3 regions of the Synechococcus sp. CCY9201 genome follow, and region 3 is predicted to be linked to each of the others. Evidence: predicted binding sites of a transcription regulator. Region 3 holds the regulator's gene; each other region holds the start of a gene.
What was found. Region 3 encodes NtcA, which controls nitrogen genes in cyanobacteria. Its sites were predicted from a motif close to GTANCNNNNGNTAC; they were not measured.

Region 1: VB716_RS10230 (circularly permuted type 2 ATP-grasp protein) is a predicted target of NtcA. The motif match lies at 1,338-1,351, and genes of this name have one in related genera.
Region 2: cynS (cyanase) is a predicted target of NtcA. The motif match lies at 2,126-2,139, and genes of this name have one in related genera.

The regions. Positions count from the first base shown of each region.
Region 1 is NZ_JAYGIC010000105.1:2,979-6,253, forward strand. It holds gene ureC (urease subunit alpha) at 1-244, shown strand, start outside; gene VB716_RS10225 (PilZ domain-containing protein) at 277-771, opposite strand; gene VB716_RS10230 (circularly permuted type 2 ATP-grasp protein) at 1,407-2,864, shown strand; gene VB716_RS10235 (alpha-E domain-containing protein) at 2,858-3,275, shown strand, end outside.
Region 2 is NZ_JAYGIC010000109.1:7,027-10,301, forward strand. It holds gene VB716_RS10990 (formate/nitrite transporter family protein) at 541-1,422, shown strand; gene cynS (cyanase) at 1,568-2,017, opposite strand; gene VB716_RS11000 (hypothetical protein) at 2,233-2,385, shown strand; gene VB716_RS11005 (dihydroxyacetone kinase family protein) at 2,532-3,275, shown strand, end outside.
Region 3 is NZ_JAYGIC010000100.1:4-3,278, forward strand. It holds partial or broken gene VB716_RS10075 (DUF3084 domain-containing protein) at 1-368, opposite strand, end outside; gene VB716_RS10080 (sulfotransferase) at 580-1,410, shown strand; gene ntcA (global nitrogen regulator NtcA) at 1,431-2,165, opposite strand; gene VB716_RS10090 (cob(I)yrinic acid a,c-diamide adenosyltransferase) at 2,494-3,135, shown strand; gene dcd (dCTP deaminase) at 3,135-3,275, shown strand, end outside.

The sequences.
Region 1 (3,275 bases), on a different contig from region 3:
CCTCACCTTCGTGAGCCAGGCCGCCCTGGACGACGACCTGCCGCGGCGCCTGGGGCTGAGCCGGCCCTGCGTTCCCGTGGTGAACACCCGCGGCGGCATCGACAAGGGGGCGATGCGCAACAACACGGCCCTACCCAAAATGGAGGTCGACCCCCAGACCTACGAGGTCTACGCCGACGGCGAGCTGCTCACCTGCGAGCCCGCCGAGGTGCTGCCGATGGCGCAGCGCTACTTCTTACTGTGATGTTTGCCGGGTAAGGAGCCTGCACAAGCTGGTCAAGCAGTGATTTGACGCTTGGTGGACCGGCGGCAGGGCAGCAGAAGGGGCAGCGAGTCGAGGGGCTTCTCAAAGCCCACGCCGAGGGTGACCACAAAGCCGGAGCGTACGAACCAGCGCAGCACGGCCGGCATCACGTCCACGCCGAAGGAGGGATGGGGCCGCACATCCAGTCGTATCCGCAGGCGCTGGGCCAGGGGCATGGGCTGGTCTTCCGTGATCAGCAGACAGAAGCCGCCCACGCTCACATCAAGGATGTCGGCGAGATACCAGGCAGAGGCAGGTTGGCCGAGATCATCCAGCACCTGCACGGCAATCGGGCGGCAGGCCTCCACTGGATTGCGCAGATGTCGGCGGGAGTCCTGATCGTCGCTGGGGCCAATGGACGGCTGCAGGGTCGTGCCGGCAAAGAAACTGCCCGGATACTCGAGCCCTTCAGTGGCCAGGCCGGGATCGGAATCACTGAAGGGGAGGTAATGGCCCTGGGAGGTCATGGAAAGGGGGCACGGAACGAGCTGGGCCAGGTTGCGCGGCAAGGTCTCGGGTCGGAGCGGCGTTGCCAGGCAGGCAACCGCCTCTCAGCGGATGCATCGACTGGACAACCCGGTCAGTGCAGGCTTATCCCCTGCAGGAAGTCAACTCTCATATCCCAATCTCAACTACCACACTAGGCGCGGATTCTCGGAACAACCTGTCACCGTCACAACGGATCCGGCTGCCTGCGCCACGACTCCGTGCAACCAGCCCCAGAACGCTTCAGGCCAAAGCATCCCCACCTGCCAGCTCAGGCCTTACCAGCACGGGCTTCCCCCGCAGCACCGTCTTCGGACACGGTCCCAGCAGTCACCGATCAACCCGCCAGAGATGACATCCGAGCCCCGTCGCCGTCGTGCACGCCTGCCGACACACAGAGCTGCTCAGCCAAGACCGGCACCCACAGAACGGAGCCGACCTCCGGCGCGATTAGGTTGATTGAGGCATCTGCGCTGTTCGGCACGGACCCCTGGCCAGGAAAGCAGCGGAAGAGGACTTGAAGCTCCTGACGCCAAGCAGCCATTCCGTAGCTATTCATACCCAGAGGTGCCCCCGACGCTCAGCATGATCCGCCAAGGTCAGCCGGAGCCGGGACATGTTTACCGAGTACAAACCCAACCGCGGCTACGACGAGTACTTCAGTTCCACCGATGAACCCCGGGCGGCCCTGCGGCCCCTGCTCTCCTCGCTCGGCAATCTGGGGCTGGAGGAACTCAACCGCAACCATGCCGCCGCCGGCATGCTGCTCAAACGTCTCGGGGCGACCTTCCGCCTCAATGATTCCGGCAACCGTGGCGTCGAGCGGATCCTGCCCTTCGATCCGCTGCCACGGCTGATCGCTGTCGGGGAATGGCAGCGGCTGGAACTCGGACTGATCCAGCGCCTCGAAGCGATCGACCACTTCCTGGCCGATGTCTACGGCGATCAGAACATCCTCAACGACGGCGTCATCCCCCGCTCCGACGTCGAGAGCTCCCAGGGCTGGCGCCCCCAGATGCAGGGATTCCAGCTGCCGCTGGGCCGCTGGTGCCACATTTCCGGCCTGGATCTGGTGCGCGATGGCAAAGGCACCTGGCGCGTGCTGGAGGACAACCTCCGCTGCCCCTCCGGGGTGGCCTACTTCCTGGAGAACCGGCGCGTGATGAAACGCATGTTCCCCAGCCTCTTCCAGGGCCGCACCGTCCAGCCGATCGACGATTACCCCTCTCACCTGCTGCAGACCCTGCGGGAACTCGCTCCCTGGACCGAAACGCCGAAGGTGGTGCTGCTGACGCCGGGTGTGTTCAACAGTGCCTATTTCGAGCACAGCTATCTCGCCCAGCAGATGGGCATTCAGCTGGTCGAGGGGCGTGATCTGATCTGCCAGGACGATCGGGTCTGGATGCGCAGCACCAGCGGCCTCGAGGCGGTGGATGTGATCTATCGCCGCATTGACGACGACTTCCTCGATCCGGCGGTGTTCCGCAGCGACTCCATGCTGGGGGTACGCGGCCTGATGGCCGCGTACCGCGCCGGCCGCGTCGCGATCGCCAACGCCCCCGGCACCGGCGTGGCCGACGACAAGCTGATCTATGCCTATGTGCCGGAGATGATCCGCTACTACCTCCACGAGGAGCCGATCATCGAGAACGTACCCACCTATCTCTGCTCCCGCGACGAGGATCAGGCCTACGTGCTGGAACATCTCGGCGAACTGGTGGTCAAGGCCGTGGCCGAGGCCGGTGGCTACGGCATGCTGATCGGCCCCCACGCCAGCGCCTCTGAGATCAGCGAGTTCGCCGACAAGATCAAGGCCAATCCCCGCAATTACATTGCCCAGCCCACCCTGGACCTCTCCACCGTTCCCTCCCTCAGCGACGGTGAACTCTTCCCCTGCCATGTCGACCTGCGGCCCTACGTGCTGCGCGGCAAGGGGGCCTGGGTCAGCCCGGGAGGGCTGACCCGCGTCGCCCTGCGGCGAGGCTCCCTGGTGGTGAACTCCTCCCAGGGGGGCGGCTGCAAGGACACCTGGATCGTGGACGAACGCCAGGCCGAGGAGGTGGGCGCATGCTGAGCCGCGTCGCTGAATCGCTCTACTGGATCAACCGCTATGTGGAGAGGGCCGAAAACATCTCCCGTTTCGTGGAGGTGAGTGAAGCCATGGCGCTCGACTGCCCGCCCGGCAGCGCTGAACCCTGGCTGCCCCTGATCGACGCCAGTGGGGATCGCGAGCTGTTCGACAAGCTCTGCCCGGCAGGCTCGCCCACCGACGTGGTGCAGTTTCTGGTGCATGAGGTCGAGAACCCCAACAGCATCGTCAATTGCATCGCCATCGCCCGTGAGAACGCCCGCCAGATCCGCGAGGTGATCACCACGGAGATGTGGGAGCACATCAACGATCTCTACTGGACCCTGCAGGAGAATGAGGCGTTCTGGCGCAAGCCTCCCCAGGAGCAGCTCCATGAGATCCGGCGGGGCTGCCAGT
Region 2 (3,275 bases), on a different contig from region 3:
ACATTGCCCACTCTGTGACTTTTCAGGCCGGCACCTCTATGGGAGACGATCAGCACGGTTGTGCCACGAGCTCCGAAGCCCCTGGGCAGCCAGGATTGATCTTCTGTAGCATCTGTCACAACACTTCGTTCTGGCAGCACCTATACAAGTTCCGTTGACCTCGCTTGTTTCCGACAGGTCAACATTGGACGTTATTGCGTCCACCCCTCGGGGCAGTGAATGCTTCTCGCTTCTTCGTCGTCTGTCTTGTTCCAGTACCTTCCCTGTTGAAGTGCTCCCTCTGGCTGGACATCTTGACTGAGGCGTAGTCTCATCGTCCATTCCCCTGGGGCCCTACCGGCAGGCTCTGCTTAGTTGGCGCCAACTTGATTCCACAGCTGCTTTTTCTCTTCCCATGGCCATCACTTCATGGCACCCGACAGGGTTGTCCAGGCAGGCCACCGTCCAGGTAGTGGGCTGATCGGTTGCTTCATCAACGCCATCCGTGGCTGAGGCGCCTAACTCTTTCGTTCCCAGTTCCAATTCAGTAGCACCTCAAAGATGGATTACGTCTTACCAAATGAACTCGTTGACGGCATGATTGCTGCCGGCGGCAAGAAATCCGGCGTCAGCATCAAGAATCTGTTGCTGCGAGGTTTCTACTCCGGATCCGTTCTCGGTCTGGCCTTGTGCCTTGCCCTCACGATCATGGTTCAGACCGGAATACCGTGGATCGGGTCTCTGATCTTTCCTTTCGGATTCGCCAGTATCGTGTTGTTCGGCATGGAACTGGTCACCGGTAACTTTGCCTTGCTTCCTATGGCGGTCTGGGCAGGTAAGACCACTTGGAGCAAAACCATCCGGAACTGGATCTGGGTCTGGATCGGCAATTTCCTCGGTACAGGCCTGGTGGGCATCCTGTTTGCCATCAGCCTCACAAGTGGTGGAACTGCAGATCTGGTTGCAGGGTCAGGGGATTGGGTTGCGGTCGCCAACAAGATCATCGGCCTGAATAAAGCCAACGTGATCGTCAAGTATCAGTCCCTCGGTGTCCTTGGTTTCTTTCTTGCCTTTGTCCGAGGCCTTATTGCCAACTGGTTGGTCTGCCTTGGTGTCACACTGGCGCTCGTCAGCAAAAGTGTTCCTGGAAAGATCCTTGCCTGCTGGCTGCCAATCACGGCGTTCCAGGCTCTCGGCATGGAACATATTGTGGTCAACATGTTCCTGCACACCACGGGGCCTCTTCTGGGCTCTGGCGTAAGTTTCGGACAGATTGCATTTTGGAATTACCTGCCTGTCACCATGGGAAATATTGTTGGTGGGATGGTGTTCATCGGTATGCTCTTCTACAGCACCCATCGCACAACGGTCAGCAATGTGCTGCCCACGGTGCATGATGAGAAGCTTGAGCGTGAGTTGGCTGCCGAGCTTGGCGCCCGTTGATGATCTGGGTAAGCTGATTTAAAAGTCGACTTTCTCAACGGCTTTCAACAATCAGCAAGGTCTCCAACGATCAGACCCGTCGCATTGCGACGGGTCCTTTTTCGTTACTGGCTGATTCGGCCGGTGGGCACGCGCAGCGCCTGGATCACCACTTCTTGTAAGGCAGGAACTTGCCGCACATGGTGATCTTCACTCGGTCCCCGGCGGGATTGGCTTCTTTGTCCACGTGCAAGGTGAAGTCGATCGCGCTCATAATGCCATCGCCAAACTTCTCCTGGATCACATCCTTGAGTGGCATGCCGTACACCTGCATGATCTCGTAAAAACGATAGATCAATGGATCAGTGGGAATCACCGGATCCAGCGATCCCTTGGTAGGGAAATCCTGCAATGCAGCGATGATTTCCGCATCCAGGTCCAGCAGCTCACCCAGTTGGGTTGCCTCGTCCGCCGAGGCGGTGGCCTGGAGATAAAACAGGGAGGCTACCCAGACTTCGTCGCGGCCCAGCTTGGCGCCCAGGTCGGCAAAGCTCATTCCCTTGGCTTTTTTGGCAGCCAGCAATGCAGAGATCATTGTGTCTTGGTTCGCAGTCATGAACAACGGTTGTCGTGATGTCCGCTACCGCATCAGGCCGTGCCATTGGATCATGGCCTGATGTCAGTTGCGAACTCCTGACTATCGATTGATCGACGCGTCTTGCTGGCATCAATCACTACAGATCTGGATTTCACCAGGCCTTTTGGATGATTTTCATACAGACGTCGTCCGATGGTCTGATTGGAATGAGGTCGACCTGTGTGAGCTGCCGGATGGTTCATGCCCTCATTTCCTACCTTCGCCATCTAGGCCTGTTTGAGCCAGTCCCCTCTCTGATCCTCCAGCGGCTCTACGTCGCTGCCGGCCGTGATCATCCTGCCCACCCCCGCCACGGTCGCTACGACGGCCTCACGGCCTGTGAGTGACCGCGGCGTTCGGCACCGTCCCGATGGTCCTGGGTAGTGAGATGGGTGGTACAGCATGACGCTGTCATGAAACTCCTGGGCCGCAACAGCAGCAGGGTCCATGCTGATGCTGACGATCCGGACGGCCCCATTCGGGGTCTCAGAGCATGACGCACCTGATCACCGATCCCGGCCGCTTTGCGGTACAGGCCAAGGCTGGGTTCGTGGCTGCGAATCGCCGCCGGGTGCGGGCCGTGGCGGGTGGTGTCGTGCGTGCCTCAGGCCTCGTCAGGGGACGGGTGGCCGTGGTGACCGGCGGTGGGTCCGGCCACTATCCCGCGTTCATGGGCTTTGTCGGGATGGGCATGGCCGCCGGTGCCGCCTGCGGCAACATCTTCGCGTCGCCGTCGGCTGGCCAGATCGTCAGTGTGAGCCGTGAGGTGAATCGGGGCGCTGGTTTCCTGCTCACTTTCGGGAATTACACCGGCGACATGTTGCAGTTCGGCCTGGCGGCGGAACGCCTGCGTTCCGAGGGCCACGACGTGCGCATTGTGGCGGTGAGTGATGACATCGCCAGTGCCCCGCCCTCCGCCATGAATCAGCGCCGTGGCATTGCCGGCGGGCTGGCGGTGTACAAGGTGGCCGGTGCGGCTGCCGAAGCAGGCCTGGACCTGGATGCGGTGGAGAGGCTGGCCCGGCGGACCAATGCCCGCACCCGAACCCTCGGTGTGGCCTTCAGCGGCTGCACCCTGCCGGGGGCGGAGTCTCCCTTGTTCTCTGTGCCGGCGGGCCGCATGGCCGTGGGGCTGGGCGTGCACGGCGAGCCGGGGCTGGAGGAGCGTCCTCTCCCCGACGCTGCCGGACTGGCGGAGCTGCTGGTGGCTGCGCTTCTGGCGGAAAGCCCGGATGAC
Region 3 (3,275 bases):
TCCACCCGCTTGGTGGCCGCCTGGGCTCGGCGGCTGGCCTGCTGTGCGGTGGCGCTGGCGGCCTGGGCACCGACCAGGTCGCGGCGGCTGCGTGCCAGATCGTCGCGGCTCTGCTGCAGCCTCTGCTCCAGCTGGTCCAGTTCGAACAGGCCCACCCGCAACCTTTGGCTCACCAGAAGCATCAGGCCCAGGGACATGGCACTGATCAGCGATCCGGTGAGCACCGTGATCAGCACCGCGGTGCGGCGCGGTCGCAGGTTGAACAGGCTGAGGCGCGCCTTGCCCACGCGGCTGCCGAGCCGATCACCGAGGGTGGAGAGCACGCCGCCCAGCACCAGCAGGACCAGGATCAACAACCAACCCGTCATCGCTGCCTCACCACGCCGTCGTTCCGCTGTCAGCCTTCGGATCCGGGGGATCCGAAGGCTGCATCCTGCAGCACAGACCCCGTCGTCCGGCACGGTGCGGACAGTCTGGGGAGGCGTCCCGCCGGGTCTGATCCTTGGGCTGTTCCGATGTCTGTGGTCCGGTCGGTGCTTCTGGGTCGTTTAATGTCTGGCCCGCCCGGCTTGCACCGCGATGGTTCCGGACTTCATGGTGATCGGGGCCCAGCGTTCCGGCACCACCTGGCTGCACAGGGTTCTCAGCCAGCATCCGGATCTGTGGCTCACGCCGGTCAAGGAGCTCCACTACTTTGACAAGCCCCAGATCCGCTTCGGCGTGTTCGACGCCGATGAGCGGCGACGCGCCAGGTTCTGGGACCTGAAGCGTTTCGCCCGCGATCCCCGCTGGTTCGGCCGCTACTGGTTCCTGCCGCGCAGTGATGCCTGGTATTGCCGCCTGTTTGGTCAGGGACGTCGCCAGGGCAAGCGGGTCGGCGAGATCACCCCCGCCTACGCCACCCTGGAGCGGCCGGTGTGGGAGCGGATGCAGCGTCTGGCACCGGAGCTGAGGCTGGTGTTCGTGATGCGCGATCCCGTGCTGAGGGTCTGGTCGGCGATCCGCAACCGGGTCCGCAAGGGCCAGTTCGACGGTGAGGCCGACATTGCCGCTCTGCTGGAGCAGGCCCGCATGCCCGGGGCCGTGAGCCGTTCCAACTACCTCCGCACCATCGAGACCGTCGAGGCGGTGTTCCAGCCCGCTCAGTTGCACTGCTGCTTTTTCGAACAGCTCAGCAGTGATCCTGCAGCCTTCGCCGACGACCTGTTCGACTTTCTGGCCGCGCCCCCTTTGAACGAGCGACTGCGTCTGCCGCCGGCCGTCAACGTGGCCGCCGGCGGCCGGGAACCCCCCCTGGGCTTTCAGCGGGAGATGGCGCGCGACTATCTACCGATGGTGGAGCGTCTGGCAGAGCGTTTCGGTGCCGTGCCTCAGGGCTGGCTGGATCGCTACCGCAATCTGCTCAGCTGACCTGGTTGGAGTGGAGGCGGTCAGCTGAAGCGTTTGGCCAGGGCGATCGGGTCGAAGACCGTGATCTTCTTGCGATCCACCTGCACCAGCCCGTCGTTGCGCAGGTCGCCCAGCAGCCTCGTGATCGTCACCCGGGTGGAGCCGATCGCCTCGGCGATCGCCTGGTGGGAGAGGCGCAGGTCGATCGTGATCCCCTCCTGACTGGGCACACCGAAATCGCGGCAGAGCACAAGCAGAAAGCTCACCAGCCGGGAGGACATGTCCCGGTGGGTGAGGGTTTCGATCATGGTTTCGGTCTGCAGGATGCGGGAGGACAAGCCCTGCAGCAGCAATAGCCCGACGCTGGCATCGCGCTCAATGGCCTGGCGGACCGAGGTGGCGGGAGCGGTCACCATCTCCACGCGGGTGAAGGCGATGGCGTGATAAAAGCGATCGGATCGCTGCCCGGTGAGCAGCGACAGCACACCGAACAGACTGTTTTCCCGCAGCAGTGCCACGGTGATTTCTTCACCGGATTCGTAGACCCGCGATAACCGCACGGCGCCGCGACGCAGCAGATAGACCCGTTCGGCCGGATCTCCGGGAAAGAAAATGGTTTTGCCACGCTCCACGGTCTCGACGCTGCTGCCGCCGAGACCGCGCATCACTTCGAGAAGGGTGGCTCCGGCTCCGCCGGACACACCCGACCCGGTGCCAGCGGAGCCGCTGGGGGGAGGGGGGGCGTAACGGCTGAAGCCGCGAGTAGCGCCGACCATGACGGCGGGGCAGGAACTGGGAAGCTACGGAGCGACCCTGCTCTTTCTTGTAGCAACCAACACGGTTGCTGTCAGGGCCTCCGCTTCCGCTCCCGCTCGCCAGCCCCTGGCGCTCTGGGCCTGTGCGGCTGTTGACGCCTGTCGCAGCCTGTGCCGCCGTTTCCGCGAAACCGTCTGTTCCCACCAGGGATGGTGTGTGTGGCTTGTCCAGGGCGCAGATGCCGCTACATTCAGGTTCCAGCGCAGCGTCCGATCCCATCGCTTCGGTCCCTGTCCAGGTCGGCCGGAATGATCCGCTCGCCCGGCCCCATCGCCCTCCGGGATGTCCATGACCGCCAGTCTTGCCAGCCCCCAGGGCAGCCATCGCCCCTCCCAGCGGGGTGACATCTCTGTCCGGGGTCAGCGGCTGGAGGCCCGGCCTGAGCAGCGAACTGACCCTGTCCGCCCAGCGACTCGCGCTGTAGTGCCCCTTCGGCCCGTGCCTCAGGCCGAAGGGCTGCTTCAGGTGCACACAGCCCCTTTCCGCGGCAGCTTCGGCGCCGTGTTCAGCCAGGCCCTGCGCACGGCGGGTCTGGGCAGTCGCGTCCTGGTGAGTCAGTTTCTCAAAGGTGGCGTGGATCAGGGGCTGGGCCGCAGTCTCTGGCTTTGCGGCCGCCTGCAGTGGCTGCGGCCGGCGGTGCCCGCCTGCCTTGCGGCGCCCCTGCAGGCTGAAGCCGAGCAGGACCTTGCCCTGGCGGCTGTCCGGGAGGTGTGGGATTTCAGCCGCCAGCAGCTGCTGGCGGGCGCCGTGGATCTGATGGTGCTTGATGAACTGGGGCTGGCGATCGAGCTGGGTTATCTGTCTCTTCTGGATGTCACCGAGGTGCTGGAACAGCGGCCGGCTCAGCTGGATGTCATCCTGACGGGCCCGGCGATGCCCGCCGCTCTGATGGCCATGGCCGATCAGGTCACCCAACTGCGCCGCGGCTGATGCTCAAGAACGACCGCTGGATCAAGGAGCGGGCCGATGCCGGCATGATCCATCCCTTTGAAGACCATCTGGTGAGGCATCTCGAACCCGAGACCTCCAGCGCACCGGTGCTCAGCTTTGGTTGTTCCTCCTATGGCTAC